Regions from separate parts of the Devosia sp. A449 genome, predicted to be linked through region 4. Evidence: predicted binding sites of a transcription regulator. Region 4 holds the regulator's gene; each other region holds the start of a gene.

Region 1 (7,924 bases), on a different contig from region 4:
GCCCACCGCCACGGTCGCCTTGCTGTCGGGCTGGAACGGGAAGCCGGCGACGAGGTTGAACTCGTTGGCGACGTTCTCGGCCGGGCGATTGGTGATGTAGATATAGGCCTGGGTATAGCCATCGGGCGACGGCGTCACCGCTTCCGGCTTGGTCATGGCAAAGCACACCGCGCCGGCCGCATCATTGGCGGCGTAGCTGGTCCAGGCGCGATGCTCGCCGAGCAGCCGCACCTGCTGGGCGCTGGCGCTGGTGGACAGGAGCAGGCTGGCAACAAGGGCGAGCCCCACAGCGGATTTGATCATCAGGGCCTCGTAACAACGACAGAAGGCGAAGGGCTGAGATCAGCCCATCGCCCTTTATGGCGGATCGCCCGGGCCGGGCAACCCAAAATCACTTGCAAGCGGCGTCGATGGCGTTGACGGCCGCCGTGGCCCCCGACAGCGAATAGGTGTCGGTGGTCGCGGTGCCGCGCTGGCTGGTGCCCTTGACCAGCAGATTGCTGCCGGCCTTGAACGCCTGCACGAACCCGCTTTCGTCACCCGTCGAGGCCAGCCAAGCGGCCGAGCCTTCGGTCAGCATCGGATAGGCCTTGCCGTCGATGACGGCGCTGGCATTGGCCGCGGTGCTGTTGAACGGGTAGCCGATAATGGTCTGCACCTCGTTCTTGGTGCCCATCCCCTTGCGGTGGATGATCATGAAATGGATCGGGTCGCGGTTGGCGCCGGCTGGCTCGCTCTTCTGCGGGGTTGCCGACACATAGCAGATGACGCCCGAAGCGTCATTCGCCTGCCAGGCGGTCCAGGCATTGAAAGTGCCAAGCTCAGTGGCCTGCTGCGCCATGGCAGCTGGAGCCAGAGCCATGATCGCGCCGACCGCGAGCCCGAGTGCAAGGCCACCGGTTTTCGTCGTCATCGCCAATTCATCCTTTGTCTCGAAGGTCCTGCCAGGGACGGAGCTGCCCGCCAACTCTGCCCCGAACATGGTTACCAAGGTGTCAAACGCCGCCGCATTCAATCGCATTTGCATCAAGTGCGGGCCAATCGCGGCGGCATTTTGACGGGCTGGGCCAATAGGCTTTTGGTTTGCGCCGTCACGGTTAAGATTTGGCTAACATCAGGCGGCCAGTGGATAGCTCTGTTCCACCACATAAGGCCCGCCGCCCACCGAATCCTTGCTCGAATACAGCACGAAGCGCCCGACCGGAAAGCTCAGCGGTTCGAAGCGCCCGGCCTCGGTGATGAAGCGCGCCACCTCCTCGGGCCCGACGCCGCGCAGCCGCGCCAAGGTGACATGCGGGGTGAACTTCCGCCCTTCGGGCGGCAGGCCGGCGCGCTGCAACACCCGCTCCTGCGCCGCCTGCAGCCGGCTCAGCGCCTCGCTGGGCTCGACGCCGGCATAAAGCGCCCGCGGCTTTTCGCCGCCAAAGCTGCCCAACTGGGTCAGCCGCACGGAAAATCGCAGCGAATTGGCCAGCCGGTCGAGACTGTCGGCCACCTCATCGGCGGTCTTGTAATCGACGTCGCCGATGAACCTCAAGGTAATGTGATAATTTTCCGCATCGACCCAGCGGGCGCCGGACAGGCCGCCCCGCTTGAGCGACAGCGCAAAACCAATGTCAGTGGGGATTTCCAGACCGGTAAACAGCCGGGGCATCGCGTCCTCCGCAGCAAGAAATCAGAAAAGCGATTCGGATTGGACCGTAACATACCCCCTCCGACCGGCCAGCCGATTCGTGAAAACCGATCCGAGATCACTTGTAAACGATTGGCCCCGCATCCATATTGTCGTCCAAGTGGCAAGCAATGCCCACCGGCGGTCGCTGGACCGCATCACTCGGGATCAAGGAGCCGATCTATGGCTGAATATGACCGTCAGACCCTCGGTGCGCGGGCCGGCTCGGCCCTCGCCATCGACGAAGGGCTGCGCAGCTATATGCTGCGCGTTTACAATTACATGGGCGTTGGCCTGATCGTGACCGGCCTGGCCGCATGGTTTGCCGCCACCGCCGCTATCACCACCAATGCAGACGCCGCCGTCGGCCAGCTGGCCAATGGCCAATATGTCACCCAGTGGGGCGCCCTGCTCTATGCCAGCCCGCTGCAGTGGGTTGTGATGCTGGCGCCGCTGGCCTTCGTGCTGGTGCTCAGCTTCGGCATCAACAAGCTCTCCGTGCCGGCCGCACAGGCCGTGTTCTGGGGCTTTGCCGCGATCATGGGCGTCTCGCTCAGCTCGATCTTCCTGGTCTATACCGACGCGTCCATCGCCAAGGTGTTCTTCATCACCGCCGCTACCTTCGGCGCGATGAGCCTTTATGGCTACACCACCAAGCGTGACCTGACCCAGATGGGCAGCTTCCTGATGATGGGCCTGATCGGCCTGATCATCGCGTCGCTGGTCAACATCTTCATGCAGTCTTCCATGCTCGAATTCGCCATCTCGGCGGTCGGCGTGCTGATCTTTGTGGGCCTCACCGCCTATGACACGCAGAAGATCAAGGAAGGCTACAACGAGGCCCACGGCGCCGACGTGATGGCCAAGGGCGCCATCATGGGCGCGCTGAGCCTCTATCTCGACTTCATCAACCTGTTCATGATGCTGCTCCGCCTGTTCGGCAATCGCGAGTAACATCGGCGCCCAAGCGGCGATTTTATTGGACGACAAATTGGACCGCAGCTTACAACAGCTGCGGTCCTTTTCTTTGTCTGGAACACCCAAGTGTCCGACCATCTGCTCCGCCCGTTTGCCTGGGCCGATTTGCCCGCCATCACCGCGCTCTACCGCCATTATGTGGACAGCTCCACGGTCACCTTCGACACCGAACCGCCCAGCGAATCGGCGATGGCGGAAAAATTCGGCCATCTCGTTGCCCTCGGCCATCCGCTGATCGTGGCCGAGAACGCAGGCCGGCTGCTGGGCTATGCCTATGCCTCGACCTATCGCCCGCGCCCGGCCTATCGCTTCACCTGCGAGGATTCGATCTACCTGCATCCCGACGCTACCGGCCGGGGGCTCGGCAGTGCGCTGCTGAGCGAATTGATCGCCCAGTCGCGAACATTCGGGTTTCGCCAGATGATTGCGGTGATCACGGCGGGCACGCAGAATTCCATTCGCCTGCATGAGAAATTCGGCTTTCGGCCTGTGGGGCGCTATGAGGCGGTGGGGTTCAAATTCGACCGCTGGCTGGATATCGAGCATTTGCAGCTGGGGCTGTAGCGGCGTGCCAAAGCGCCGCCTGTGTGCGGGTTTCGAGCGATGATGGCGAGGCGCTGCCTCGATGGATAGTTAGTTAGTGAGACAGCCGCCTCGCCATCATGCCGGGATTTTCGCAGGTTGGTTCAGGTACGCCAATGTTGCAGACGCAGCTGCCGGTTTCCTCTGCCCAATGGGAGCGACCTCCCATCCCCGATCTCGCCCATCTCCAGATTACGCCGGCTGAACCATCTCAGGATGGGTCCCGGCTCAAGGCCGGGATGACATCGAGTGCGTTGAAAAGCCCGAGGCGAAGCCTCACCCCACCACGACGAGATGAGGGTCAAGCACGCGGAGGACTTGAGCCAGGTCGTGGCCGCGGCGCAGGATCAGGCCTTGCTGGTTGCTGACCAGATATTGGCCCTGGCGATTGCGCAGCTTGGGGTTTTTCTCGACCACATAGAGCGGGCGCTCGGAGACGCGGGCATAGATGGAAAACAGCGCCCGGTCCTTGAGGAAATCCATGGCGTAATCGCGCCACTCGCCGCGGATCACATGGCTGCCATAGACCGACAGAATCTGCATCAATTCGCGTCGATCGAACGCGACGATGGGCTGAATGCCGCGCGCGGGCTGTGGGTCTCCCACATGCACCAATGCCAGCTTTGCCTTGCTGTCGTTTGCCGGACTTTGCAAGCCAGCCCTAGCTCCCTGTCATCACCCCGTCATGATTACGGCAATTGCCCGAGTTGGCAATAGGCTCAAAATACCCCAATTCGGTCACATTCTGTCCCTGCGGATGCCCGAATGCAGCGTCATCAATGGGTCATTGCCTCCAGTGGCTGGCATCTGGGCCGACCGAGCCCCCAAACCCAGAAGCCCGGGTGCCAGCCTCCCAATTAGTTGACCAATCTCCCCGCTCCTGTGCCCAGGAGCGGGATTTTTTTGGTCGCGTCAGCGCTCGAAGCTGGCGGCGCCCAGAATCGGGCCGGGCAGGCCCTGGCGTTCCTGCTGCACGATGACGGCGATGCCGGTGCTGACCTCGTTGAACACTTCGGGCAAAGGTAGCTTGAGATGGGCGCCACTGGCCCCTTCCCACATGCCCAGAACCTGCCGTCCGGTCACCACCTGGGTATAGACCATCGCCTTGCCGGCATTGTCGCCGGTGTCGATCTTGACGTCGGCGCGGTCGAGATAGGTCACCATCCAGACCACCGCGTCGTCGAGGCTGGTATTGGGCGGAATGGAAATCTTGAGCATATCGCCCTCGCGGACGATATCGACGGCCAGCGGCAGGCTGGCCCCGTCCAGCGCACCATGCACCTCGCTGCGGCGCGAGCCGACCACCGCCTTGGCGCCATTGACCACCATTTGCGGGGTGTAGATCCGCGACGAGCCCCAGCTCTTGGCATAGGCCCGCTGGCGGTCGGAATAGGCAGCGGTGCCGAAGGTGTCCTCCCAGCCGACATAGTCCCAATAATCAACGTGATAGGCGAGCGCCACCACGTCATCCCTGGCCGCCAGCATGGTGAGCAGCGCGTCGGCGGGTGGGCAGGAGGCGCAGCCCTGGCTGGTGAATAATTCCACCACCGCCTTGGGTCGCGCCCGCGTGGAGTCGGCGCCGGCCGGATGGGCCAGGGCAGCGAAAGCGACAAGGCCGAGGAGGGTGCCGAAAAGGGGTCTGATCGTCATGAGCAGTGTTGTAAGCCGGGGGCGGCGAAGCTCGCTAGTCAAAAGAGGGTGAGAGGCGGAGTTTCTGCCGTCAGAGTGAACTGGGGTTGCTGCTCCGGACATCGAGGCTCTCACCCCCTCCCAACCTCCCCCTCGAGGGAGAGGTGCCGATCGCGTTCGGGGTGACATTGGGGATGGGGCGGCTTTGGCGATCACGCCAAACAAAAATGGCGGCCCGGAGGCCGCCATTTGCAAAGTGAATAAGCCGAAGCCTTAAGCGGCGACGAGGCTGCGCAGCACGTAGTGCAGGATGCCGCCATGCTTGTAATAGTCGAGCTCGTTGGCGGTATCGATGCGGCAGAGGGTTTCGACATTAAGCACCGTGCCATCGGCGCGGGTGATGCGAACATTGACCTGGGCGCGCGGCGCGATCGCGGTGACGCCGTCGATATCGATGGTTTCAGTGCCATCGAGGCCGAGCGTCTGCCAGCTCTCGCCATCCTTGAACTGCAGCGGGATGACGCCCATGCCGACCAGGTTGGAGCGGTGGATGCGCTCGAAGGACTGGGCAATCACGGCGCGGACGCCGAGCAGATTGGTGCCCTTGGCGGCCCAGTCACGCGACGAGCCGGTGCCATATTCCTTGCCGGCAAAGATCACCAGCGGCGTGCCGGCGGCCTGATAGGCCATGGCTGCATCATAGATGGCCATCTGCGAGCCATCGGGGCCGCGGGTGTAGCCACCCTCGACGCCATCCAGCATCTGGTTCTTGATGCGGATATTGGCGAAGGTGCCGCGCATCATCACTTCATGATTGCCGCGACGGGCGCCATATGAGTTGAAATCGCGCGGCGCGACCTGATGCTCTTCGAGGTATTTGCCGGCCGGGGTCGAGGATTTGAACGAGCCAGCCGGGGAGATGTGGTCGGTGGTGATGGAGTCGAGGAACAGCGCCAGCACCTTGGCCTTTTCGACATTGGTGATGGGCTTGGGCTCCATCGTCATGCCTTCGAAATAGGGCGGGTTCTGCACATAGGTCGAGGACGAATTCCAGCCATAGGTCTCGCCACCTTCGATGACGATGTTCTGCCAATTCTCGTCGCCCTTGAAGACGTCCGAGTAGCGGCCCTGGAACATTTCCTTGGTGACGTGCTGACGCACGATTTCGGCGACTTCGTGGTTGGTCGGCCAGACATCGCGCAGATAGACCGGATTGCCATCCTTGGAGATGCCGATCGGGTCCTTGGTTATGTCGATCTTCATCGAGCCGGCGATGGCGTAAGCCACAACCAGCGGCGGCGAGGCAAGGAAGTTTGCCTTTACATCCGGGTTCACGCGGCCTTCGAAATTGCGGTTGCCCGACAGCACCGAAGCGGCGACCAGATCGCCTTCCTGCACGGCCTTGGAGATTTCCGCCGGCAGCGGGCCGGAATTGCCGATGCAGGTGGTGCAGCCATAACCAACGAGGTTGAAGCCGATGGCGTCGAGATCTTCGGACAGGCCAGCGCTATCGAGATAGTCGGTGACGACCTGCGAACCGGGGGCCAGCGAGGTCTTGACCCAGGGCTTGGAGTCGAGGCCGAGCGCACGGGCCTTGCGGGCGACGAGACCGGCAGCAACCAGCACGGACGGGTTGGAGGTGTTGGTGCAGGAGGTGATGGCAGCGATCACCACGTCGCCATGGCCGATGGTGTAATCGGCGCCGTCAACGGCAATGCGCGGATCGTCGGTCTTGCCAAATTCCTTGGGCAAAGCCGCGGCGAAAGCCTGCTTGGCGTTGTCGAGGGCGATACGGTCCTGCGGGCGCTTGGGGCCGGAGATGGATGGCACCACGGTGGTGAGGTCGAGTTCGAGCGTCGAGGTGAACACCGGATCGGGTGAGCTGGCGTCGCGGAACATGCCCTGCGCCTTGGAATAGGCTTCGACAAGCGCCACGCGCGCATCGGCGCGGCCCGAGGTGGTCAGGTATTTCAGCGTATCGGCGTCGACCGGGAAATAGCCGCAGGTGGCGCCGTATTCGGGAGCCATATTGGCGATGGTCGCCTGATCTTCGAGGCTGAGATAATCAAGGCCCGGGCCGTAGAATTCGACGAACTTGCCGACCACGCCCTTCTTGCGCAGCATTTCGGTGACGGTCAGCACCAGATCGGTGGCGGTGATGCCTTCATTGATCTTGCCGGTCATCTTGAAGCCGACGACTTCGGGGATCAGCATGGTGATCGGCTGGCCGAGCATGGCGGCCTCGGCCTCGATGCCGCCGACGCCCCAGCCGAGCACGGCCAGGCCATTGACCATGGTGGTGTGCGAATCGGTGCCGACCAGCGTGTCGGGATAGGCGACGGTTTCGCCGTTCTCGTCCTTGGTCCACACGGTCTGCGCCAGATATTCGAGGTTCACCTGGTGGCAGATGCCGGTGCCGGGGGGCACGACGCGGAAATTGTCAAAGGCCGACTGGCCCCAGCGCAGGAACTCATAGCGTTCGCCATTGCGCTCATATTCCAGCTCGACGTTCTGGCCGAAGGAGAGCGGGCTACCGAAGCTGTCGACCATCACCGAGTGATCGATGACCAGATCGACCGGCACCAGCGGATTGATCTTCTGCGGATCGGCGCCGAGCTTGGCAGTGGCGTCGCGCATGGCGGCCAGATCGACCACGGCGGGGACGCCGGTGAAGTCCTGCATCAGCACGCGGGCCGGACGGTAGGAGATTTCATGCTCGGAGGTGCGGGTGACGAGCCAGGTGGCCACAGCCTCGATATCGGCCTTGGTGACGGTACGGTTGTCCTCGAAGCGCAGCAGGTTTTCCAGCACCACCTTCATCGAGTGCGGGAGCTTGGAGACGCCCTGGAGGCCGTTCTTTTCGGCTTCTTCGATGGAGTAATAGGTGTAGGTCTTGTCGCCGACCACCAGGGTCGATTTCGACTTGAAGCTGTTTACCGAGGTCATGGTTTCCGCCCTTTATTATCTGGTGCAGCAGGCGCGCCGGCCCGGACAAAATGCCCGAAAACCGCGCAAAAGCGCCGCCTTCCCTGGAATGAGTCCAATCTATAAGGGCTTATAGAG
Region 2 (7,924 bases), on a different contig from region 4:
CGGACCCGCCGGTGGATCTAGTGAGCGCCGAGCTGGATGATCAGCTGCGATAGCTGACGGAGCGGAACGTTCCGTCGGGTTCCACCAGATTGGTTTCCATGTGGGGCACGATATCGGTGTTCTGCGCGGAAGCGCAGCTCCAGCCGTCGTCGCGCCGATGGACGACAAACGACAAAATGGTGTGGCGCACAGCAGGCCGGGCACCCTCCGGCGTGGCGGTCTGGCCCTCGAGGCGGACCCTTGCATGCACCACCGCGATAGCGTCGGTCAGCGACTTCACCTTCAATTCCACCAGCCGCAGCGTCGACGCATCGAAAATATGCTCGAAGCCATAGGCATGTGCCTTCCGGATCGCCGCGCGATCATGCCACCACAGTCCGGTGACGTTGACGAATTCAGCGTCGTCGTCGAACAGCGATGCCAACTTATCCGCGTCTCGCTGCCCCCAGGCCTCGACGAAAACGCGCGCGATGCTTTCCTGTTCGTTGAGTGGGCTGTAGTTCAAGCTGGCCTCTTCTCGTGATCGTCAATCACTGGGAACTTAGCGGCTTCGGCGGTCGAGATCGCGGTTAAATCGCGCTCCGGGTCGCTTAATGCGAATCGGGGGCCTGGAAGAAACACCTTGTTAACTTCGTCCGGTGACACTTCGTCCATCATGAGCAAGCCCTATATTCTGAACATATATGAACGCGCGGCCCTACTGGCGCTGTCGAAACACAAGCAAATACCGGCGCATAGCGACGCCAATCCTGGCTTTGGCCGGGCCCATCTCGACGCGTTGCTCGGGCTTGGCCTGGCCGCTGTCGTGCCGTCCCAGACCGATCCGAAGCGCAATGACTTTCGGATTTCGGACGATGGCTGGCGCTGCATGTTCGGTCTCTCCAAAGCGCAGATCGACGGCGACGCAGACCGCGCGCCAGCGCCTTTCCGGGTGTGGCAATGGCCACTGCCGGCCGCCTTCAAAAAAGCAGCTTAGATAGCGCTGCCGGCCCGGCGGGGTTACCACCGGGCCGGCAGTTCTTCCCAGCAATCGGCCGACGTCCTGCTCGATCCAACGGATCGCGGGACGCCGTTGGCACGCGCGTGGGGCGTTCTTCCTGACATCGCCGGCATCCGTCGCGGCCTATGGCGGCGATTGCACGCCCGCGTCTGCTGTATGACCGCCCAGCAATCGGCCCGTCACACGACCTTCATATGAACACCCTAAGGGTCTCGTCGCGGCGAATAACGCCGCTCCAACGTTCACTTGAACATCTCCCTTTGCCAAATGAACATCGCGTTGCTACGACTTGGCACGCGAGGACGGAGATCCTTTGCTTAATAACAGGAGGAACCACCCCATGAAGAAACTAGCGCTGCTGATGACGGCCGGCGTGATCGCCGCTCTTGCTTCCGCACCCCACGCCACCGCGCAGACCGAAATTTCCTGGTGGCACGCACTGGATGCCGAACTGGGCAAGAAGCTGGAATCGATCGCTCAAGGCTTCAACGCCAGCCAGCCAGACTACAAGATCGTGACCACCTATAAGGGCACCTATCCCGAAACCCTGACCGCCGCGATCGCAGCGTTCCGCGCCAATGAGCAGCCCGCCATCGTGCAGGTTTTTGAAGTCGGCACCGGCACCATGATGGCAGCCAAGGGCGCCGTGAAGCCGGTTTACGAACTGATGACCGAAAACGGTCAGCCATGGGATCCGACCGCATTTCTCGCCCCCGTCGTGGGCTATTATTCGGACACAGACGGCAACATCCTGTCGCTGCCGTTCAACTCGTCCACCCCGATCATGTACTACAACAAGACCGCCTTCGAAAAAGCCGGCCTTGACCCCAATGTCGCGCCCAAGACCTGGGCCGAAGTCGAAACTTTCATGAACCAGATCGTCGATTCCGGCGCCGCCAATTGCGGGTTGAGCAGTGCCTGGATCTCCTGGATCCAACTGGAAAACCTGTCGGCCATCCACGACCAGCCCTATGGCACGCTGGAGAATGGCTTCGGCGGCCTGGCCACCGAATTCACTTTCAACGGCCCGGTCCAGGTCAAGCATTGGGAAAACCTCAAGAAGTGGTCGGACGAAGGTCTCTACCAGTATGGTGGCCCGGTCGGCGGTCCTGATGCCGCACCGAAATTCTACTCGGGCGAATGCGCCATCTACATGAACTCGTCGGGCTCGCGCGCTGGCGTGATCGCCAACTCGAAGGACTTCGAAGTCGGCTTTGCGCCCCTGCCCTATTATGACGACGTGACCACCGATCCGAAGAATTCGATCATCGGCGGCGCCACCCTGTGGGTGCTCAACGGCAAGGATGCCGAGGTCTATAAGGGCGTTGCTGAGTTCTTCACCTATCTCAGCCAGCCTGAAGTTCAGGCCGATTGGCACCAGTTCACTGGCTACCTGCCGATCACCAACGCTGCCTATGATCTGGGCGTTGAGCAGGGCTATTACGAAGCCAACCCGGGTTCGGACGTGGCGATCAAGCAGATCACCCGTGGCACCCCGACCGCCAACTCCAAGGGCGTCCGCTTTGGCAATCTGAGCCAGGCTCGTACCGTGGTTGATGAGGAATTCGAAGCGCTGCTCGCTGGTAACAAGACGGCCCAGGAAGCTCTGGACTCAGCCGTTTCCCGTGGCAACGAGATCTTGCGCGAATTCGAAACGACCAATCAGTAACGAACTTTAGTCGGGGCCGGATAAATCCGGCCCCGTTTTCCATGCGCTAAGCTGGCGGATGGCCCATTGCGGCTTTCCGTCAGTAGCCCGTGCGAGGACCCATGCAGACCAAACGCACCGTATTTCCCAACAAGCTGCTGCCCTATGCGCTGTTGGCGCCGCAATTGACGGTCACGCTGATCTTTTTCATCTGGCCCGCATTGCAGGCCGTTAAGTCCTCGTTCGAGCGCGAAGACCCTTTCGGTTTCAAGACCACCTTCATCTGGTTGGAAAACTACCGGAAGATTTTCGCCGATCCGAACTATCTCGGCTCGCTCGGCCGCACCGCCCTGTTTGCCCTGTCGGTGACCATTCTGGCGATGGCGGTCTCCCTGCTGATGGCCGTCGCGGTCAATCGGCTGCTGCGCTCGGGCAAAATCTACACCACCCTGTTGGTCTGGCCCTATGCGGTTGCGCCGGTGGTGGTGGGCATTCTGTGGTGGTTCATCTTCAACCCGTCCATTGGCATCGCGCCCTATATCCTGCGCGGCATGGGCATTGCCTGGAACCATCGTATCGAGGGCAACCAGGCGATGATCCTCATCATCATCGCTGCGGCCTGGAAGCAGATTTCCTACAATTTCCTGTTCTTCGTGGCCGGGCTGCAATCGGTGCCGCAATCACTCAATGAGGCCGCTGCCATTGATGGCGCTGGCCCGTTCAAGCGGTTCTGGACCATCGTCTTCCCGCTGATCTCGCCCACGACGTTCTTCCTGCTGATCATCAACATCAACTACGCCATGTTCGACACGTTCGGCATCGTCGACGCGACCACCATGGGCGGTCCGGCCCAGGCGACCAATATCCTGGTCTACAAGGTCTATACCGACGGCGTGCTGAATTTGAACATCGGCTCGTCGGCGGCCCAATCGGTGATTTTGATGATGATCGTCATCGCGCTCACCGTCGTGCAGTTCCGCTTCGTCGAACGCCGCGTACAGTATTAAGGGGCTGACACAACATGGTTGAAAACAGACCCTTCCTGGATTTCCTCACCCACCTGGTGCTGATCATCGGTGTGGTTATCGTGGTGTTTCCGGTTTATCTGGCGTTCATCGCCTCTACCCATGGTCCGGGTGAATTCGTCAGCGGCGTCGTGCCGCTGCTGCCTGGACCGCATATGGTCGAAAACTACAGCACCATCTGGAATGAAGGCCTCACCAGTTCCGGCGCGCCGCCGATCTGGGTGATGATGATGAACTCGCTGATCATGGCGGTGACCATCGCCGTGGGCAAGATCGCCATCTCGCTGCTGTCGGCCTATGCCATCGTCTATTTCAAGTTCCCGTTCCGCCTGCTGGCGTTCTGGGTCATCTTCATCACGCTGATGTTGCCGGTCGAAGTGCGCATCATCCCCACCTTCAAGGTGGTGGCGGATCTTGGGATGCTCAATTCCTATCTGGGCCTGACCCTGCCGCTGATTGCCTCGGCCACGGCGACCTTCCTGTTCCGCCAGTTTTTCCTGACCATTCCGGAAGAGCTGATGGAGGCCGCGCGGGTGGATGGTGCCGGACCGATCAAGTTCTTCCGCGATATCCTGCTGCCACTGAGCCGCACCAATATCGCGGCGCTGTTCGTCATCCTCTTCATCTTCGGGTGGGTGCAGTATATGTGGCCGCTGCTGGTGACCACCGACAGCCGCTATTACACCATCGTCATGGGCATCAAGCGCCTGGCCGCCAGTGCCGACTCCGAGCCGCTTTGGCATCTGGTGATGTCGGCCGTCATCCTGGCCATGCTGCCCCCCGTACTCGTCGTCATCTCGATGCAGCGCCTGTTCGTCAAAGGCCTTGTGGAAACGGAGAAATAATAACAATGGCAAGCATCGACATCAAAGGCGTCAAGAAGGTCTATGCCGGCGCCGTCACCGCGATCCACGGCGTCGACCTGACCATCCCCGATGGGGAATTGGTCGTGCTGGTGGGGCCGTCGGGCTGCGGCAAGTCCACCCTGCTGCGGATGATCGCCGGCCTCGAAACCATCACCGAAGGCACGATTTCCATCGATGGTGCGGTGGTCAACAACAAGGAGCCGGCCGAGCGCGACATTGCGATGGTGTTCCAGAATTATGCGCTCTATCCGCATATGACGGTGCGCGGCAATCTGGAATATGGGCTCAAGAACCGCGGCACCCCGCGCGACGAAATCGACCGCCGCGTCAACGAAGCCGCGCGGATTCTGGAAATCGACGCCTTTCTCGACCGCCGTCCGCGGCAATTGTCGGGTGGGCAGCGCCAGCGTGTCGCCATGGGCCGCGCCATCGTCCGCCAGCCCAAGGCCTTCCTGTTCGACGAGCCGCTGAGCAATCTCGATGCCAAGCTGCGCGGGCAGATGCGCATCGAAATCAAGCGCCTACAGCGGAGCCTCGCCACCACCAGCGTTTACGTGACCCACGACCAACTCGAAGCCATGACCCTGGCCGACCGGCTGGTGGTGATGAATGGCGGCAGCATAGAGCAGGTGGGCGTGCCGCTGGCCCTCTATGAGCGGCCGGAGACGCTGTTCGTCGCCGGCTTTATCGGCTCGCCGCCGATGAATTTGATCGATATCGACTATCTGCGCGACAAGGGTGAACTCAATCTGCCCGCTGGCACGGATCTGGTGGGCATCCGCCCCGACACCATCCATATGGCCCCACCCGAAGAGCCGCATATCACACTGCATGCCACGGTGGAGCTCTACGAACCAATCGGCGGCGAGACCCATCTGCATATGCGGCTGGACGGCAGTGGCCAGGTGATCGTCGCCGCCGTGCCGGCGCGTACGGCAACGCGCGAAGGCGCTTTGGCGTCGCTCTATGTCAACTCGACGGACCTGCATCCGTTCAATCGTGAAACCGGGCGCCGCACCGACTGAAACGGGCGCGCCATCAGGGAATAAGACAATGACCGAACGCCGCCCTCGCAGCACCGAGGAAGTTCAAGCTCATCGCGGCGCCTCTGCCGTGGCCCCGGAAAACACCATCGCCGCCTTTCGCGCGGCGCGCGACCAGGGGGCTACCTGGGTCGAACTCGACGTGGCCCTGCTCGCCGATGGCACGCCAGTGGTGATCCATGACGTCACGCTCGACCGCACCACGAGTGGCAAGGGTTCGCTGGGCGACATCGTTGCCGCCGATCTGGCGGGGCTCGATGCCGGCCTCTGGTTTGGCCCGGAATTCCGGGGCGAAAAGCTGTCGCCCCTGCCCGAAGTGCTGGATGCATTGGCCGAGCTGGGCATCAACGTCAATGTGGAGATCAAGCAGCACGAGCATCACAAATCGCTCGAGCAGCTGACGCGCACGGTGCATGACTGCCTGCGCAATCGCCCGCCCAGCGTGCGGGTGATGATCTCGAGCTTTGATGCCGAATGCCTCAAGGCGATGCACCAGCTCGACCCGTCTTACGAGCTGGCCATGCTGTGGAGCGAGTTGCCCGCCGACTGGCTGGATGTCGTCGCGGCCATTCCGGCCACCGCCATCCACCTGCACTACCGGGCGCTCAGCTTCAACGTGCTCGACCGGGCGCGGGAGCGCGGCATCGTCGTCCGCACCTGGACCTGCAACGATCCGGCACAAATGGCTCCCTTCTGGGATGCCGGGCTGGGCGGCGTCATTTCCGACAATCCCCGCCTGTTCCTGGAATAAGATGTCGGCCCCCAAGCTCTCCCACCGGCAGAACGATATCCTGGCGCGCATCGGCGCGCGGGGGGCGCAGCAGATCGACCTGTTGGCGCAGGAATACGGCCTGACCACGCAGAGCATTCGCCGCGATATCAATGTGCTCTGCGCGCTGGGGCTGGCGCGGCGGCTGCATGGCGGGGTCGATTTGCCGGTGATGCCGCAAAATACCCCGATCAATGCCCGCGCCGGCCTGCATAGCGACGCCAAGCGCCGGATTGCCGCCCGCATCGCTGCAGACATCCCCAATGGCTCGACGGTGTTTCTGGGCATCGGCACCACCGTGCGCTTCACCGCTGAGGCGCTGCGCCTGCATGTCGGGCTGACGGTGGTGACCAATAATATCGAGGTGGCGCTGATCCTGGGTGAGATGGCTGGCATCGAGCTGCATCTGGCCGGCGGCGTGTGGCGCGCCAATGACCGCGACGTGGTCGGCCCCGAAACCATCCGCTACTTTGAAAAATTCCACGCCACCCATGCCGTGGTCGGCGCCGGCGGGCTGCACCCCACCAGCGGGGCGCTCGATTTCAGCTATGAAGACGCCCAGATCACCACAGCCATCCTGCAGAATTCGCGCACGCGCTATCTGGCCGCCGATGCCAGCAAATGGATGCGCACCGCCGCCGTCCGCGTGGCCTCGCTATCGGAATTCAGCTATTTCGTGACCGACGCGATGCCGCCCCAGGCGGCCACCGAACAGAGCCTGCTCAAGAGCGGCGTCACCGTCGTGCTGTGCTAGCAAAGCGCTTCCCGCAGACTGAGTCCGCAGGAAGCATTGTCACGGGGCGCTAGATCAGCTTCGAGGCTTCCTCGGTGCTGGGGATACGGCTATCCGGGGTGAATTTGTCGACGGCATCGGGCAGGTTTTGCGACAGGCGCGAGAGCAGCTCGTCGCGGGTTAGGCCAGTCTGCTTTTGCAAATCATCCAGCGTCTCGGGGCCGATAGCCTGCGCCAGCTGATCGGTCTCGAGGCGGCGGGCCGGACCGTCCTTGACCCAGGAATCGGCGACATCGCCCTGCCCGTTGGCGCGGAAGGTTTCGAGCAGGCTGCCGAGGCCGGCATTGATCACATTGCCAAGCGAATTGGGATTGCTGCTATCGCCGCTGAACAGATCGCCCAGCGCGCCGCCCAGATTGTTGGCATTGCCGCCCGGCTGGCCACTGCCCATGGCGGGCTGGGCCGAACCATCACCGACGCCGGTGTGACCGGCCTGCTGGCGCTGGAGGAACTCACCGATCTTGTCGCGGTTCTGATAGCCGGCAACCGCCAGCAGACCGAGAAGCGCAGTCATTGAGGGCATTCCACGAGCCATAGTCGTTCTCCTTAGATGATGGAGAACAGAACTAGGCTGGGGAGTGAAAGTTCCCCGCCGCCGCAGCTGTGATCAGTCGGCGCGCGAAGCGAGGCGCTCGAGCAGGACCGTCGCATCACCCTTATAATTGGTGCGAGCATATTCGACATAGCCGAGCGCCGCAGCGAGACGGAGCGAGGCGGCATTGTCCGGGTCGATCATGCAGACCGAGCGGGGCACCGACGGGTCGGCCCAGGCCAGCAGCG
Region 3 (7,924 bases), on a different contig from region 4:
TGATGGCGATGGTCGTGGCGCCGGCCTCTTTGGCGAGCCGGGTTGCGGTGAGGGTTTCGACCGTGCTGCCGGAGTGGGAAATGGTCAGCACGGCAACATCGGGGCCGGCGAGAGACGCGGTGATAGCCTGGACGTGACTGTCGACGGCGGCCCGTGAATTGATGCCGATGCGCAGCAGGCGATAATTGGCGTCTTCGGCGATCGGGGCGGCGCTGCCGATGCCGAAAACTTCCACGCGTTTTGCCTGACGGATGGCCTGCACGGCGCGTTCAAGCGCAACTGCGTCGAGCGCTTTGCGGGTGTCGTCGAGCGCCTGCATGTCAGACTGGAAAATTTTGTCGATCACGGTCGCAGCCGAGTCACCCCGCGCCAGGTCTTCATGGATGAACTGGATGGGCTGGACCAGATCGCGCGCCAGCGACAGCTTGACCTCCTGGAAGCCGCGGGCGCCCAATTGTTGGCACAGCCCAATCACGCTGCCCTCGCTGACATTGGCGCCCTCAGCCACTTCAGTGACGGACATATGCACCACATCCTGCGCGTTGGCCTCGATGAAATCGGCGATGCGCCTTGCAGCGGGGGGCAGGCCGGACTTCAGCGCCGCCAGGCGATCCAGCACGCCGCTGAGCGATGGTTCGGAGTTTCGGCTCATGGTCAGATCCTAGACAGCTATTCTCAACGGAACGTCGAAGCCGGAGCGGATATCGCCGTTGCGCACCTGCACAAACGCCATGCCCAGCCGCCGCGCACCCTCGCCATCAGTGTCAGCATTATCGCCGATCATGATGGCCTCGCGTGGCGCAATACCGAGGCGCCGGCACGCCGCCTCGAACAGCAGCGGTTCGGGTTTGCCGACACAGATATGGCGGGTCACGCCGGCTGCGGCCATGACGGCAGCGGCCAAAGCGCCAGCCTCGGGGACTGGCTGGCCATGGCTGCCGGGGTGACTGCGATCGGGGCACGCTACATAGAGCGTGGCGCCGCCGGCCAAGGCTTCGGCAGCGCGGGCCAGTCGGGCATAGCTGAAGCGCCGGTCGCGCGCCACCAGCACCACATCATAGGTTGTGCCGTCCACATCCAGTCCCTGCCGCTTGGCGTAGTTCCGCAAGGCCTGGCTACCGAGCAGCAGCAGGCTTGCGCCCGGCTGGTTGCGGGCAATCAGGTCAATGGCCGAAGTCCCGGCCAGCACGATACGATCGGGCTGCACCGGCAGGCCCATGCGGCGCAAATGCCGGCACAGCAGTTCGGGCGTGTGCTCGCTATTGTTGGAGACCAGCATGTAGCGGTCGGCGGCCTGCGCCAGCAGCCAGCGCGCATCCGGCAGCACCAGATTGCCGCTGATCAGGGTTCCATCGAGGTCCACCAGATAGCCGGCGGCGCGCGTCATAAGCTGCAAATCAGCCTCCTTGTCGATCGCTTTAGGGTGTTGAGTTTTCCTCAATTTGTCAAACATCATTAAATGAGCATGTTTCATTTTACTGTCACATAAGCCCGTTATCGCTGGCCTCACCAAACGGCAATTCTCCGCCGAGCAGCGAGGCAGACATGAAGATCGCAATCATCACCGACATCCATCACGGCCCGCTGTCGCATACCAAGAAAGAGGGCTGGGACGCCCTGGCGGTGGTCGATGACTTCGTGACCTGGGCGGAAGGGCAGGGCGCTGATCTGGTGCTCGATCTGGGCGACCATATCTCCGACACCGGCCCCGAGGCCGATGCCGCCGCGATGACCGAAGTGGTGGCTCGGCTGGCCCGGTTCGCCGGACCGCGCGTCCATCTGCTGGGCAACCACGACGTTGCCAATCTGAGCATTGCCGACAACGAGGCCATCTTCGGTTGCTCAATGGCGAGCCGGGTCATTGATCTTGGCGATTTTCGCCTGATCGCCTGGCAACCCGATGTGCGCCTCGTGCCGCCAGGCTTTCAGCCCACCGGTGCGGCTCACCTCGATTGGCTGGTGGCGGCGCTGGAGCAGGATGAGCGCCCGGCGATCATCGCCACCCATGTGCCGCTGTCCGGGCATTCGCAGATCGGCAATTACTATTTCGAACGCAATCCGGGCTACTCTACCTATCCCGACCACGACGCGGTGCGCGCCGCCGTGGAAGCGACTGGCCGGGCCGCGGCCTGGCTTTCCGGGCATGTCCATTGGAACACCATCACGCCGGTTCGCGGCATCCAGCACATCACCGTGCAGTCGCTGAGCGAGCGCTTTACCACCATGCCGGAGCCGGCCGCCGCCTGGTCGCTGCTCGAGATCGCCGATGGCCAGTTGAGCCTGACGGTGCATGGCCAGGACCCATTCTACGCCCGCGTGCCCTTCCGGGCTTCCGGTGCGCGGCCCTGGTTGGCGCCGCACGCTCCGTTCCGTCAGGCCGAGGCCGCCGCTGCGGTCAGCGAAGATGCTTGAGTTCCTTGCCCGTCGGGCTGTCGGCGGCTTCATCACCATCGCCGTGGTCATCGTGGCGGTATTCTGCGCCACTAGGCTCACCGGCAATGCCGTCGAGATGATGCTGCCACCCGGATCTGACCCGGCGATCCAGGCGGCGCTGGCCGCGCGTTATGGGCTGGACCAGTCGGCCTGGGTCCAGTTCTGGACCTACCTTCAGGGCCTGGTGACCGGCGACTTTGGGGTGAGCCTGGCTGAACGTCGACCGGTGATCGCCATTTATGCCGAGCGCCTGCCCAATACGCTGCGCCTGTTTGGCTATGGCCTGTTTCTGGCTGTGGTGATCGGGGTACCGATGGGCATCGTTGCTGCGTTGGACCGCAAGGGGCCAGTCGGGTCGTCGGTGATGACGCTGGCCTTCATGGGCTATGCCACGCCCAATTTCGTGCTGGCGATCCTGATGATCCTGGTCTTCTCGTTCCAGCTGCACTGGCTGCCCAGTTCTGGCGCGGCGACACCGCTGCATTTCCTGATGCCGGCCATTGTTCTCGCTTTGCCCATGCTGGCGGAAATCATCCGCTTCACCCGCAACGCCATGCTCGACGTGCTGGGGCAGGATTATCTGCGCACGGCCCGCGCCAAGGGCCTGCCGGAATACAAGGTTATCGGCAAGCACGCCCTGCGCAACGCAGCGGTGCCGGTGGTGACCGTCATCGGCTTGCAGGTCGCCAATATGGTGGCGCGCTGTGTGCTGGTGGAAGCCATCTTTTCAACCAAGGGCGTCGGCGACCTGATCGTCTACGCCACCATCGGGCGCGATTACCCCGTGCTGCAATTCGGCGTCATCCTGATCGCCGGCATGGTGGTGGTCGTCTCTCTCATCGTCGATCTGCTCTACGCAGCCATCGACCCACGCGTGAAAGTCGCATCATGACAGATATCGCTTCGCCGCTTCCCTCGTTCCGTCCTGCCACCAGCCGCCGCCCCTCCAGCAACCGGCTGGCCGTGATCTGGCGCAAGACTTCGCTGCCCATCAAGCTGTGCCTCCTGGCTTTCGTTAGCATCGTGCTGGTCGCCATTCTGGCGCCGGTGCTGGCCCCGCACGATCCCAATTCCCAGGCCTTGCTCGCCCGGCTGAAGCCGCCGGTGGGCATGGACGGGGCGGTGCCCAAGCATCTGCTCGGTACCGACCAGTTGGGTCGCGATCTGACCTCGCGCCTGCTTTACGGTCTGCAACTGACGCTGGGCATCGCGCTGATCGGCAGCCTGATCAGCCTGGTGCTGGGCACGACGCTCGGCATCATCGCCGGCTATGGCCGGGGTCGTGTCGGCGCCTTCATCATGGGCATGGTCGACGTCCAGATCGCCGTACCGTTCACGCTGATCGCCCTGTTCACCATCGCCCTGCTGGGCAACTCGCTCCCGGTCCTGGTCTGCGTCATCGGGCTGGCGGGTTGGGAAAGCTATGCCCGTATCGTCCGCGCTCAGGTGCTGACCATCTCGCGCATGCCCTTCATTGAGGCCGCCATTGCCGCCGGCGCTTCGCGGCCCCGCATCCTGCTGCGGCACGTACTGCCCAATATCGCTTCGCCCTTGGTGGTCATCTGGACCATGACCTTCTCGGGCTTGATCCTCACCGAATCCGCGCTGTCCTTTCTCGGCCTCGGCGTGCAGCCGCCGACCGCTACACTGGGCTCGATGGTCGGGCTTGGCCGCGACTATCTGGCCTCGAGCCCCTGGATTGCCCTGCTGCCGTCGCTGATGATCATGCTGGTTTCCCTGCTGGTGCTGCTGATCGGCGACTGGCTGCGCGACACGCTCGACGTGCGCCTCAAATAAACCGGCGGCCGCGCGCCGCCGTCCCCCGAATTTCCCGCTTCTCAGAGTCTGCATGGCCGCAGAGCGGGAGAGCCTTGTCTTCAAAACCCAGGATTGTTGGAAATGAAAACCCGCCTGATCGCCTCTCTCGCCGCCTTGCTGCTCGGCAGCACCGGTCTCGCCGCCGCCGAACTGACCGTTGGCACTCAGAACATGTCCTCCTTTGTGGACCCGGGCCGCGACCACTCCAATGTTGGCTCGCAGAACTACGTTAATGCCTTCGATCCGCTGATCCAGAAGGACTACAGCCAGGCTGGCGCGGTGTTTTCGCCTGGTCTCGCCACCGACTGGGAGCAGACCTCGCCCACCACGCTCGAAGTCACCTTGCGTGAAGGCGTCAAATTCCACGATGGTTCGGAAATGACCGCTGAGGACGTGGTGTTCTCGTTCCACCGCATCATCGATGCCCTCACGCCCGAATATCAGTCGATCAAGACCCAGTTCTTCGGCAATTTCGCCAAGGTAGAAGCGCTCGACGCCTACAAGGTGCGCTTCACCACCCATAAGCCCGAGCCGTTGTTTGAAATCCTGCTCAACACCCAGCAGGGCTATATCGTGCCCAAGGCCTATATCATGGGGCTCACCGGCGACCCGGCGGTGGCCGAAATCGCCGACTTTGAAGCCTTTGCCCTCGCGCCGATGGGCACTGGTCCCTACCGCATCGCCAGCTTCCAGCCCGGCGAAAACCTGGTTTACGAGCGCTTCGACGACTATTACGGCGAGCAGGCTCCGCTCGAAGGTTTCGAGATGCGCCGCATTTCCGAACTGGCCACGCGCCTAACCGCTCTGGCCAATAGCGAAGTCGACATCATCACCAATATCCCGCCCGATCAGGCCGGCGTGATCGAATCCAATCCCAATCTACGGGTCGAAGGCGCGGTGACGCCGCTGTTCCATGTGGTCATCTTCAACGCGATGAACCCCAAGCTCGAAGACAAGCGCATTCGCCAGGCGCTGAGCTATGCCATCGACCGCGATCTGCTCAACGAAGCCCTGTGGCTCGGCAAGGCCGTGGTTCCCTCCAGCCACAGCTATTCCCAGTTTGGCGAGCTCCATATGCCTGAGCTCGACACCTTCGAATACGACCCCGAAAAGGCCAAGGCCTTGCTGGCCGAAGCCGGTTATGACGGCAGCCCGATCCGCTTCGACACCGACGCGGTGTATTACACCAATGGTCTGCTGGCCGCGCAGGCCATCAAGGAGATGTGGGCCGCCGTGGGTGTCGAGATGACGCTCAACGTCACCAATGCCTGGGGCGAGCTGTCGGAAGTCGAAACCCGCAACTGGTCCAACCCGATGTATTTCGCCGATCCGGCCGGTTCCTACGGCACCATGTGGGCGCCGGGTGGCGCGCGCATCGGCAATACCTGGCAGCCGAACGAGGCCTATGAGGGCCTGTGGGATCGCTTCCGCTACTCGACCGATATCGAGGAACGCAAGGCCGCCTATGTCGAGATCATGGCCTATGTGAAGGACGAAGCCCCGGTTCTGCCGCTCTACGAACCCTATGAGGCCTATGGCGTCCGCCAGGGTGTCAACTGGGCGCCGCTGCCCGGCCACATCCCCTATGTGCTCGATTTCCGCGCCGGTTCGCTGTCGATCGACTGATGCCAATCCTGGCCGGCGGGATTGTCCTGCCGGCCATTCTCCCATCGGAGTTTCTGCCGTGACCCAGCCACTGCTCAGTCTCAAGGACCTGACCGTAACCTTTGATACGGAGAAGGGGCCATTCACCGCCGTCGACGCGCTGAGTTTCGACGTGGCGCCCGGGCAATGCCTGGCAATCGTCGGCGAGTCCGGCTCGGGCAAGTCGGTCACCGCCATGTCGATCCTGGGACTCACCGGCTATAATGGTGGCAAGCTCGCCAAAGGCAGTGTGCAGTTCACGCGGCGCGATGGGTCGACCATTGATCTGGCCCAGGCGAGCACCGCGCAGTTACGCGAAATCCGCGGCAACGAGATCGCCATGATCTTTCAGGAGCCGATGACCAGCCTCAATCCGGTCTTCACCATTGGTGATCAGATCGCCGAGGCCGTTCGTGCCCATCGGTCGGTATCTCGGGCGCAAGCCGACCAGGCGGCGCTGGAACTGATCGAGAAAGTCCGCATTCCCGACGGGGCCAGGCGGTTTCGCCAGTTTCCGCATGAGCTGTCCGGCGGCATGCGCCAGCGCGTGGTGATTGCCATGGCGCTGGCCTGCTCGCCGCGCCTGCTCATCGCCGACGAGCCGACCACGGCCCTCGACGTGACCATCCAGGCGCAGATCCTGCATCTGATGCGGGTGCTGGCGCGCGAGGAGGGCATGGCGATGCTGTTCATCACCCACGATATGGGCGTGGTGGCCGAGATCGCCGACCGCGTTGTCGTCATGCGTCACGGCCGCAAGGTCGAGGAAGCGGCGGTACAGACGCTGTTTGCCTCGCCCCAGCAGGCCTATACGCGCCAGTTGCTGGCCGCTGTGCCCCGACTTGGCGCCATGGCCGGCACAGTGGGTCCGCATGGCGACGCGCCGGCGCCCACTCGGCCGCTGCTTGAGGTGCGCAATCTGGTGACGCAATTCCCGGTGCGGCGGGGGATATTCAACAGGCACGTGGCCAATGTTCACGCCGTCAATGATGTAAGCTTTTCGCTGGCTGCGGGGGAGACTCTGGCGCTGGTTGGCGAGTCAGGTTGCGGCAAATCCACCACCGGACGCAGCCTGTTGCGGCTGGTGCAGCCCAATTCCGGATCGGTGGTGCTGGATGGCGAGAACGTTCTGACCCTGCCGGCCGAACAGCTGCGCGAAAAGCGCCGCGATATGCAGATCATTTTTCAGGACCCCTATGCCGCGCTCGATCCGCGCCTGACCGCGTTCGAGCAGGTCGCCGATCCGTTGCTGATCCACAATGTCGATTCCGGCAGCGGCATTCAGGATCGCGTCATCGGCCTGCTGCGCCGCGTCGGGCTGTCCGAAGAGCATCTGGAGCGCTACCCGCACGAATTCTCCGGCGGTCAGCGGCAACGCCTCTGCATCGCGCGGGCGCTAACCCTGTCGCCAAAGCTCATCGTCGCTGATGAGCCCGTCTCGGCGCTCGATGTGTCGATCCAGGCCCAGGTCGTCGACCTTCTGCTCGAGCTACAGGCCGAACTGGGCATGTCGTATCTCTTCATCTCGCACGACATGGCGGTGGTCGAGCGCATGAGCCACCGCGTCGCCGTTATGTATATGGGCCAGATCGTCGAGATCGGCCCGCGTGCCGCCGTCTTCCAGAATCCGCAACACAGCTACACCCGCGCCTTGCTGTCAGCGGTGCCCAATCCCGATCCGCGCCGGCACAATCTGGGCGTGCCGCCCAACGTGCCGCTGCCGTCCCCTATTCACCCAATCGACTATGCGGCCCCGGCGCTGCGTTACGACGATCTGGGTGATGGCCATCTCGTTCTCGCTGCTTAGGAATTACCAATGCTCGACACTTTCGCTGCCCCCGGTCGCTTCTTTCGCGGCAATCTGCACACCCATTCCAACCGTTCGGACGGTGCCTTGCCGCCAGAAGAAGTTTGCCGCCGCTATCAGGCCAACGGCTATGACTTCCTCTGCGTGTCCGATCACTTCCTGCCGCAGTTCAGCTACCCGCTGACCGACACCGCGCCCTATCGCACAGATGGCTTCACCACC
Region 4 (7,924 bases):
GCCAAACCTGACGACGGTGCTGTTTCGCAGCTTCCTGTTCGGGCTGGCTGCGGTGTCGATTTTGGCGCTGCTGCCTTCGGTGGCGAGTGAATATGTGGGCGGCGGCCCGATGGTCTATGGCACGCTGCTGGGCTGCTTCGGGCTGGGGGCGATTGGCGGCGCGTTTCTCAATGGCCGTATTCGCGAGCGGTTCAGCAATGAAGTGATCGTGCGGTTCGCCTGTGCCGGCTTTGCCATCAGTTGCGTGGGGCTCGGGCTGAGCCGCGATCCGCTGCTGAGCCATCTGGCGCTGCTGCCCGCGGGCGGCTGCTGGGTGCTGGCGATGTCGCTGTTCAATGTCTCGATCCAGCTGTCGTCGCCGCGCTGGGTGGTGGGGCGGGCTCTCTCGCTGTATCAGACCGCCACGTTCGGCGGCATGGCGATGGGTAGCTGGGTCTGGGGAGCCAGCGCGGATGGCTTCGGGCTGGGGGCCGCCCTGGTGATGGCGAGCCTGGTGCTGCTGGTGTGTGGGCTGGTCGGGTTCCGGCTGCCGCTGCCGGAGTTCAATTCGCGGGACCTCAACCCGCTCGACACCTTCAATGAGCCGGTCCTGAAACTCGATATGCGACCGCGCAGCGGGCCGATCATGGTGATGATCGATTATCGCATCGCCCAGGAAGACATTCCGCGCCTGCTCTCGCTGATGGCGGCGCGGCGCCGCATCCGTATCCGCGACGGGGCCAGGCAATGGGCGCTGCTGCGCGATCTTGAACATCCCGATATCTGGACCGAGTCCTATCACGTGCCGACCTGGATCGACTATGTGCGGCACAATCTGCGGCGCACCAAGGCGGATGCGGAGAATAGCGAGCAGCTGCGGGCGCTGCATCGGGGGACCGAGCCGCCGAAGGTGCATCGGCTGATCGAACGGCAGACGGTGCCGCTGAGCGATGATACGCCGTTAAGGGATATTCCGGAGGTTTGAGGGGGCACCCCTCAGACGTGTAGAGATTTGGCCCACCCACGATGTCACCCCGGCCTTGAGCCGGGGCCCAGCCTGAAATGGAACCGGTGGCTGGATCTCAGGATGGGTCCCGGCTCAAGACCGGGATGACACCGCGTTTTGGGGTGGGATGGTGCTCACCCGTGGGTTTACGCCACCTGGGCGAAGCGTTCGTCGAAGGCGTAGCCGGCGCCGCGGACGGTGCGGATCGGGTCGGTGTCCTTGCCGCGATTGATGGCGCGGCGGAGGCGGCCGATATGCACGTCGACGGTGCGCTCATCAACATAGACGTCATTGCCCCAGACGCCATCGAGCAATTGTTCACGCGAATAGACGCGGCCGGGGTGGCGCATCAGATATTCGAGCAGGCGATATTCGGTGGGGCCGAGATGGACGTCGCGGCTGGCGCGGCGGACGCGGTGGGTGGTGCGGTCGAGTTCGAGATCACCAACCTTGAGCGCAGCAGTAACCAGATTGGGATTGGCGCGGCGCAACAGCGCGTGGATGCGGGCCATCAGTTCGGGGACCGAGAAGGGCTTGACCACATAGTCGTCGGCCCCGGTGGCGAGGCCCCGGACGCGCTCTTCTTCCTCGCCGCGGGCGGTGAGCATGATGATCGGCACGCGGGCGGTTTCCTCGCGGGCGCGGAAGCGTCGGCACAGTTCGATGCCGGAGATTTCGGGCAGCATCCAATCGAGCAGGATCAGGTCGGGCAGCTTGTCCTGGACCGCCTGCTGGGCCTCGTCGCCGGTTTCGGCGGTGACGACGGCAAAGCCTTCGGCTTCCAGATTATAGCGCAGCAGGATGGCGATATCGCCTTCGTCTTCGACAACGAGAATGGTGGCGGGCATGGGGGGCTCCCCTTGGGCCGGCGCGCCGGCGTTCGATTTGTATCTCCCTCCCCCTTGAGGGGAGGGCTGGGGAGGGGGTGGTTTGGCGGGTCACTGATGGACCCCCACCCCCGACCCCTCCCCTCAAGGGGGAGGGGAGGAAAGGCCGATCAGGCCTTGAGCTGGGTGCGTTGCAGTTCCTGGACTTCGCTGGTGAGCTGCTTGCCGGTCTGCAGGTAATAGGCGCGCTCGGCGATGTTGGTGGCGTGGTCGCCGATGCGTTCGAGGTTTTTGGCGCAGAACAGCAGATGGGTGCAGGGCGTGATGTTGCGCGGGTCTTCCATCATGTAGGTCAGCAGCTCACGGAACAAAGACGTGTGCATGGCATCGACCTCGTCGTCGCGGTTGCACACTTCGATGGCGGCGGCGGCGTCGCGGCTGGCATAGGCGTCCAGCGCATCCTTGATCTGGCGCAGCACCAAGGCCGTCATGTTCTTGACGCCGTTATAGAAGCTGGGCTGCAGATTGAGGCCTTCGAGCTTGAGCGAGCGGCGGGCCAACTGCTTGGCCATGTCGCCGACGCGTTCGAGGTCATTGGCGACGTGGATGGAAGTGATGATGGCGCGCAGGTCGGACGCCATGGGCTGGCGGCGGGCGATCATCGAGACGGCCATTTCGTCGATCTGGCGCTGCATGTCGTCAATGCGCTGATCGGCGATGATGGTGAGGTCGGCCAGCTCGCGGTCGAGCTTGAGCAGGGCCTTGGTGCCGTTCTCGATGGCGACTTCAACCTGGCCGCCCATCTCGGCGATGGATTGGGCCAGTTGCGTCAGCTCGTCGCTATAGGCGGTAACGATATGGTCGGTGCCAGTCGGGGACATGGGTAATTCCTCTTAGGGCGCGGGCGTTAGCCGATGCGGCCCATGATGTAATCCTGGGTCTGCTTGTTGACCGGATTGGTGAAGATGTCTTCGGTGACGCCTTCCTCGATCAGATTGCCCAGATGGAAGAACGCGGTCTTCTGGCTGACGCGGGCGGCCTGCTGCATCGAGTGGGTGACGATGACGATGGTGTAGTTTTCGCGCAGCTCGTCGATCAGCTCTTCGATGATGGCGGTGGCGATGGGGTCCAGGGCCGAGCAGGGCTCGTCCATCAGGATGACTTCGGGACCGACGGCAATGGCGCGGGCGATGCAGAGACGCTGCTGCTGGCCACCGGACAGACCGGTGCCGGGCTCGTTGAGGCGATCCTTGACCTCGTTGAACAGGCCCGCCTTGCGCAGCGAGTTGACGACGATTTCGTCGAGGTCGGTCTTGGAGCGGGCGAGGCCGTGGATTTTGGGGCCGTAGGCGACGTTTTCGTAGATCGACTTGGGGAAGGGATTGGGCTTCTGGAACACCATGCCGATGCGGGCGCGCAGTTCGACCACGTCGAGGCTGGGATCGTAAATGTCTTCGCCGTCGAGCTTGATGACGCCGCCGACCTTGGCGCCGTCAATGGTGTCGTTCATGCGGTTGATGCAGCGCAGGAAGGTGGACTTGCCGCAGCCGGAGGGGCCGATGAAGGAGGTGACGGCGCGGTCGGGAATGTCGATCGAAATGCCGAACAGGGCCTGCTTGGCACCGTAATGCACGGTGACGTCGCGGGCGGTGAGGCGGATCGGGCGGTCGAGGGCGTCGATGGGGTTCATTGCGCTATTCACTGATTGCTGGGTCATCTTAACCGTGCTGGCGACCATATCCATTTGGGATGTCCTTTAGCTAGGCGCGCTTTTCGAGGCGCGAGCGCAGGTAGATGGCAACGCCGTTGAGGCAGATCATCACGGCAAGCAGGACCATGATGGCGGCGGCGGTGCGGGGTTCGAAGAAATTGCGGTTTTCATTGCCCTGCCAGAGGTAAATCTGCACCGGCAAGGCAGTGGCCTGATCGAAGGGGGTCATCGGCACCTGGGCGACGAAGGCCTTCATGCCGATCAGCAGCAGCGGCGCGGTTTCGCCCAAAGCATGGGCGACGCCGAGAATGGTGGCGGTCAGGATCGAGGGGAAGGTGACCGGCAGCACGTGATGGAACACCATCTGGGTCTTGGAGGCACCCATGCCGAGCGCAGCCTGGCGCAGAGCCGGGGAGACGCCAAGCAGCGCGCCGCGCGTGGCGATGATGATGGTGGGCAGCGTCATCAAAGTGAGCACCAGACCGCCGACGATGGGGGCGGAGATCGGCAGATGCATCCAGTTGATGAACACGGCGGCGCCGAGCAGGCCGAAGACGATGGAGGGCACGGCGGCGAGGTTGTTGATATTGACCTCGATGAAATCGGTCAGCCGGGATTTGGGCGCGAATTCTTCGAGGTAGATGGCGCTGGCGACCCCGATGGGCACGGCCAGAACGATGACGATCAGCATCATCCACAGGGTGCCGACGAAAGCCCCAAGCAGGCCGGCGGAGGCAGGCGCGGCGCGGCTATCGACATTGGTGAAGATCGACCAGGCAAAGCCGTTGGAGACGGTGCCGTTTTCCTCAAAGATATCGATGAGGGCGCGGGCGGCCGGGGTGAGCTGCTGCTGGGCGTCGCCGAGCGAGCGGTCGATATTGCCCTTGATCCAGTTGGCGGCATTGGCCGAGGCGAGCAGGTCGACTTCGACGGTCTGGCCGAGCAAGGAGGGATCGGCGACGAACATCTCGCGCACTTGATGGCGGGCGTTGGTTTCGGCGATGGTGAGCAGGGCTTTGGTGTCGATCTCGTAGCCGGCGGGAGCAGCTTGGCGGAGGCTTGCCTCGATCACCTTGTTCCAGTTGAGCAGGGCCAGATCGCGCTGCCATTTGAGATTGGCGGCGCGGAAATCGGCGTCGGACTGGCCATCGACGCGGACCGGGGCGGGGTCGATATCGATGATTTCCGGATCATAGGTGATGGCGAGGTGCAGATTGGCCTGGGTGAAGGCCGGGATGCCTTTGCGCAGCACATCGGTGAACAGCAGGGCGACAAAGCCCAGCGCCAGAATGACGGCGGCAAGACCAAGGCCACGGAAAATGGCCTCGCTGCGGTGGCGGCGCTGCAGGCTGGCGCGAATGCGCTTGGTGCGTTCGGCGGAGGCAGCGGCGGTGGTGGCGAGCATGTCGGTCATGACTATTCGTACTGCTCCCGGAAGCGGCGGACGATGTAGAGGGCGACGATATTGAGGCCCAGCGTGATGACGAACAGCGTCAGGCCGAGGGCAAAGCCGACCAGCGATTGCGGTCCGGCGAAATCGGTATCGCCGGTGAGCTGATTGACGATGGAGACGGTGATGGTGGCGACCGGCTCGAAGGGGTTGCCGCGCAGCACCGGCGAATTGCCGGCGGCGAGCACCACGATCATGGTTTCGCCGACGGCGCGACTGACGGCCAGGAGGAACGCGCCGACAATGCCGGGCAGGGCAGCGGGCAGCAGCACATTGCGGATGGTTTCGGATTTGGTGGCGCCCAGGCCATAGGCGCCGTCGCGCAGGGTGCGCGGCACCTGATTGAGAATGTCATCGCTGAGCGAGGAGACGAAGGGGATGATCATCACCCCCATGACGATACCGGCGGTGAGAGCGCTGGTGGCGTTGATCGAGAGACCCATCAGATTGCCGGTGTCGCGCAGCATGGGACCGACGGTGGCCAGGGCGATGAAGCCGAAAACGATGGTGGGAATGCCGGCGAGGATTTCGATGGCCGGCTTGGCAAAGCTGCGCAGCCGGCGCGGGGCATATTGGCTGAGATAGATCGCGGCCATCAACCCGATCGGCACCGCCACCAGCATGGCGATGGCGGTAATCATCAGCGTGCCGACCAGCAGCGGCAGCAGGCCATAGCTGCCCCAATTGCCCGCCGAACCGGCATTGTTGGGGTTCCACACCGTGCCGAAGAAGAACTCGTGCGGGGGGATGAAGGTGAAGAATTTATAGGCCTCGGTGACCAGCGAGGCGACGATGCCCACCGTGGTCAGGATGGCGACGGCGGAACAGGCGAGCAGCGCCAGATTGATGATGCGCTCGACGGCATTGCGGGCACGCAGGCGGGCGGTGATGCGGCTGCGGGCATAGAGCAGCGCCACGACACCAGCCACGGCAGCGGCGCCGGTGACCAGGAGGAAACAAGTGAAATTGAAGCCGCGCAGCGCTTCGCCGGCGGCCTGCTCAAACGGCTGGATGGTGCCGGCGACGCCATAACCGGAGGCCAGCTGCTGGATGCGGATGATGGTGGTGTTCAGCCCGGTCTGGTCGAGCGCCTGCAGGGTGTCGACCGGAATCTGGGAGACGATGAAATCGCGGGTAATGCCGTCGCCGAGCCAGGCCCAGATGGCGACGATGAACAAAGCCGGCACCAGCGCCCAGATGGCGACATAGGAGCCGTGATATTGCGGGCGGGAGTGGATCTTGACGCCATCGGCGGTGGCCAGATTGCGACTGCGGGACCAGCCGGACTGGTAGGCCAGACCCAGCAGCACCAAGAGCAGGGCGGCAATGATCAGCGAATTCATCGATATGTGCCCCTGCTGAGGAAGAAATGGGCCGCGCCTGGTGGCGCGGCCCGGAAGTCGAGTTTACTGAGCGCCGGCGTCGAAGGCGGCGAGGACTTCAGCCGTGGCTTCGTCGGTCTGCGGGATCAGGCCAGCGGCTTCGAGCGTGCCACCGGCACCAGCCATCTGCTCGGACATGAAGAAGTGGACATATTCTTCAATGCCGGGGATCACGCCGATATGCTGGCCCTTGACGTAGAAGTACAGCGGACGGCTGACCGGATATTCGCCGGCAATGACGCTCTCATTGGAAGGCACCACGCCGTTGACGGTGGCAACCTTGAGGGTGTCCTTGTTCTGGTCATAGAAGCTGAGGCCGAACACGCCGACAGTGTCGGGGTTCGAGGTCAGGCGGGCCAGGGTTTCGGTGTAGTCGCCGGAGATTTCGATGACGACGTCCTGACGGAAAGTGGTCAGCGCGGCGGTCTTTTCTTCGGCGGTCAGGCTCTCGGGCAGGCCGGCTTCTTCGGCGCCAGCGTCGACAACTTCGAGCTGGAACACTTCACGAGTGCCGTGATTGGTGCCCGGGATGGCCAGCGAGATGGCCTGGTCGGGGAGCGACGCATCGATCTCGGACCAGCGGGTGTAGGGATTGTCGACCAGGGCGCCATCGACCGGAACCTTGGCGGCAATGGCCTTGTAAACCTGGACCGGGGTCAGGGCGAAATCGGGGCCATTGGCCGACGAGGCAAAGACGATGCCGTCATATCCGAACTGGATTTCGCGGATATCGGTGACGCCAGCGGCGATGCAGGCGTCGCGCTCGCTGTCCTTGATCGGGCGGGAGGCATTGGCGATGTCGATGGTGTTGTCGCCGGTGCCTTCGCAGAACTGCTTGAGACCGCCGCCCGTGCCGCCCGAACCGACGACCGGAGTCTTGAACTCGGGGAACACGGCGCCAAATTCTTCAGCCACGATGGAGGCGAAGGGCAGCACGGTGGACGAGCCGGCCACCTGGATGGTGTCGCGCGACTGGGCGAAGGCAGGCGTGGCGAAAGCGGCAAGTGCGATGACAGCGGCGCTGGCGAAAAGTGCAGGCTTCATGGGAATTTCCCTTTTCCGAATTCAGTTCAAACCTGGCGGGTTGATCCGGTGGTTCAGTCCCGGCACCGCCCTTTGACGCGGCGGACCATAGGAGCGGCACGCGACAGTTTTATTGCGGTTGCGTGACGGGTTTGTGACGGGCTAGCCCGTTGAATTTGAAGGGAAATTTCCGGAACAAGACGGGTTGGTGACGGCTTTGTGACGGTTGGATGTGACGGAAAAGGTGAGTCTTGGGGTGGTTTTTAGGGCTGGGATAGCGCCGCCGCTGCTTCACCACCCGGACAAGCCGGGTGGTGAAGCAGCAATCAATCCCAAGCGGGCGCGGTGGCCGGGTTGATGCGGCGGGCGCCGCGATCGACGGTAGCGATGAGGGCCATATCGGCGTCGGTCAGCGTTACCTGCTGGGCGGCGAAATTGCTGGCGAGGCGTTCGCGCTTGCTGGAGGCGGGAATGGCGGCGAGGCCGCGCGCCAGGGCAAAAGCAATGGCGAGCTGTTCGACCGTGCAATTCTTGGCGGCGGCCAGC

Evidence for each region. Region 4 encodes PhoB, which activates phosphate uptake and scavenging genes when phosphate is short. Its sites were predicted from a motif close to TGTCATNNANCTGTCAT; they were not measured.
Region 1: ACX3OW_RS01975 (DUF2794 domain-containing protein) is a predicted target of PhoB. The motif match lies at 3,903-3,919, and genes of this name have one in related genera.
Region 2: ugpB (sn-glycerol-3-phosphate ABC transporter substrate-binding protein UgpB) is a predicted target of PhoB. The motif match lies at 1,178-1,194, and genes of this name have one in related genera.
Region 3: ACX3OW_RS16870 (HAD-IIA family hydrolase) is a predicted target of PhoB. The motif match lies at 1,469-1,485, and genes of this name have one in related genera.

Annotation. Positions count from the first base shown of each region.
Region 1 covers NZ_JBTMWU010000001.1:401,961-409,884, forward strand. The annotation lists gene ACX3OW_RS01950 (invasion associated locus B family protein) at 1-303, opposite strand, end outside; gene ACX3OW_RS01955 (invasion associated locus B family protein) at 392-913, opposite strand; gene thpR (RNA 2',3'-cyclic phosphodiesterase) at 1,115-1,654, opposite strand; gene ACX3OW_RS01965 (Bax inhibitor-1/YccA family protein) at 1,856-2,626, shown strand; gene ACX3OW_RS01970 (GNAT family N-acetyltransferase) at 2,717-3,214, shown strand; gene ACX3OW_RS01975 (DUF2794 domain-containing protein) at 3,509-3,886, opposite strand; gene ACX3OW_RS01980 (DUF1223 domain-containing protein) at 4,145-4,882, opposite strand; gene acnA (aconitate hydratase AcnA) at 5,135-7,807, opposite strand.
Region 2 covers NZ_JBTMWU010000006.1:216,870-224,793, forward strand. The annotation lists gene ACX3OW_RS16880 (methyltransferase family protein) at 1-21, shown strand, start outside; gene ACX3OW_RS16885 (SgcJ/EcaC family oxidoreductase) at 41-505, opposite strand; gene ACX3OW_RS16890 (hypothetical protein) at 656-976, shown strand; gene ugpB (sn-glycerol-3-phosphate ABC transporter substrate-binding protein UgpB) at 1,341-2,669, shown strand; gene ugpA (sn-glycerol-3-phosphate ABC transporter permease UgpA) at 2,771-3,655, shown strand; gene ugpE (sn-glycerol-3-phosphate ABC transporter permease UgpE) at 3,670-4,518, shown strand; gene ugpC (sn-glycerol-3-phosphate ABC transporter ATP-binding protein UgpC) at 4,524-5,564, shown strand; gene ACX3OW_RS16915 (glycerophosphoryl diester phosphodiesterase) at 5,593-6,333, shown strand; gene ACX3OW_RS16920 (DeoR/GlpR family DNA-binding transcription regulator) at 6,335-7,105, shown strand; gene ACX3OW_RS16925 (YidB family protein) at 7,155-7,658, opposite strand; gene ACX3OW_RS16930 (GNAT family N-acetyltransferase) at 7,752-7,924, opposite strand, start outside.
Region 3 covers NZ_JBTMWU010000006.1:208,194-216,117, reverse strand. The annotation lists gene ACX3OW_RS16875 (MurR/RpiR family transcriptional regulator) at 1-652, opposite strand, end outside; gene ACX3OW_RS16870 (HAD-IIA family hydrolase) at 662-1,387, opposite strand; gene ACX3OW_RS16865 (metallophosphoesterase family protein) at 1,546-2,412, shown strand; gene ACX3OW_RS16860 (ABC transporter permease) at 2,405-3,325, shown strand; gene ACX3OW_RS16855 (ABC transporter permease) at 3,322-4,230, shown strand; gene ACX3OW_RS16850 (ABC transporter substrate-binding protein) at 4,333-5,877, shown strand; gene ACX3OW_RS16845 (ABC transporter ATP-binding protein) at 5,936-7,702, shown strand; gene ACX3OW_RS16840 (CehA/McbA family metallohydrolase) at 7,712-7,924, shown strand, end outside.
Region 4 covers NZ_JBTMWU010000003.1:637,138-645,061, forward strand. The annotation lists gene ACX3OW_RS12340 (MFS transporter) at 1-964, shown strand, start outside; gene phoB (phosphate regulon transcriptional regulator PhoB) at 1,132-1,833, opposite strand; gene phoU (phosphate signaling complex protein PhoU) at 1,983-2,693, opposite strand; gene pstB (phosphate ABC transporter ATP-binding protein PstB) at 2,720-3,502, opposite strand; gene pstA (phosphate ABC transporter permease PstA) at 3,573-4,937, opposite strand; gene pstC (phosphate ABC transporter permease subunit PstC) at 4,940-6,316, opposite strand; gene ACX3OW_RS12370 (substrate-binding domain-containing protein) at 6,380-7,399, opposite strand; gene ACX3OW_RS12375 (aldo/keto reductase) at 7,705-7,924, opposite strand, start outside.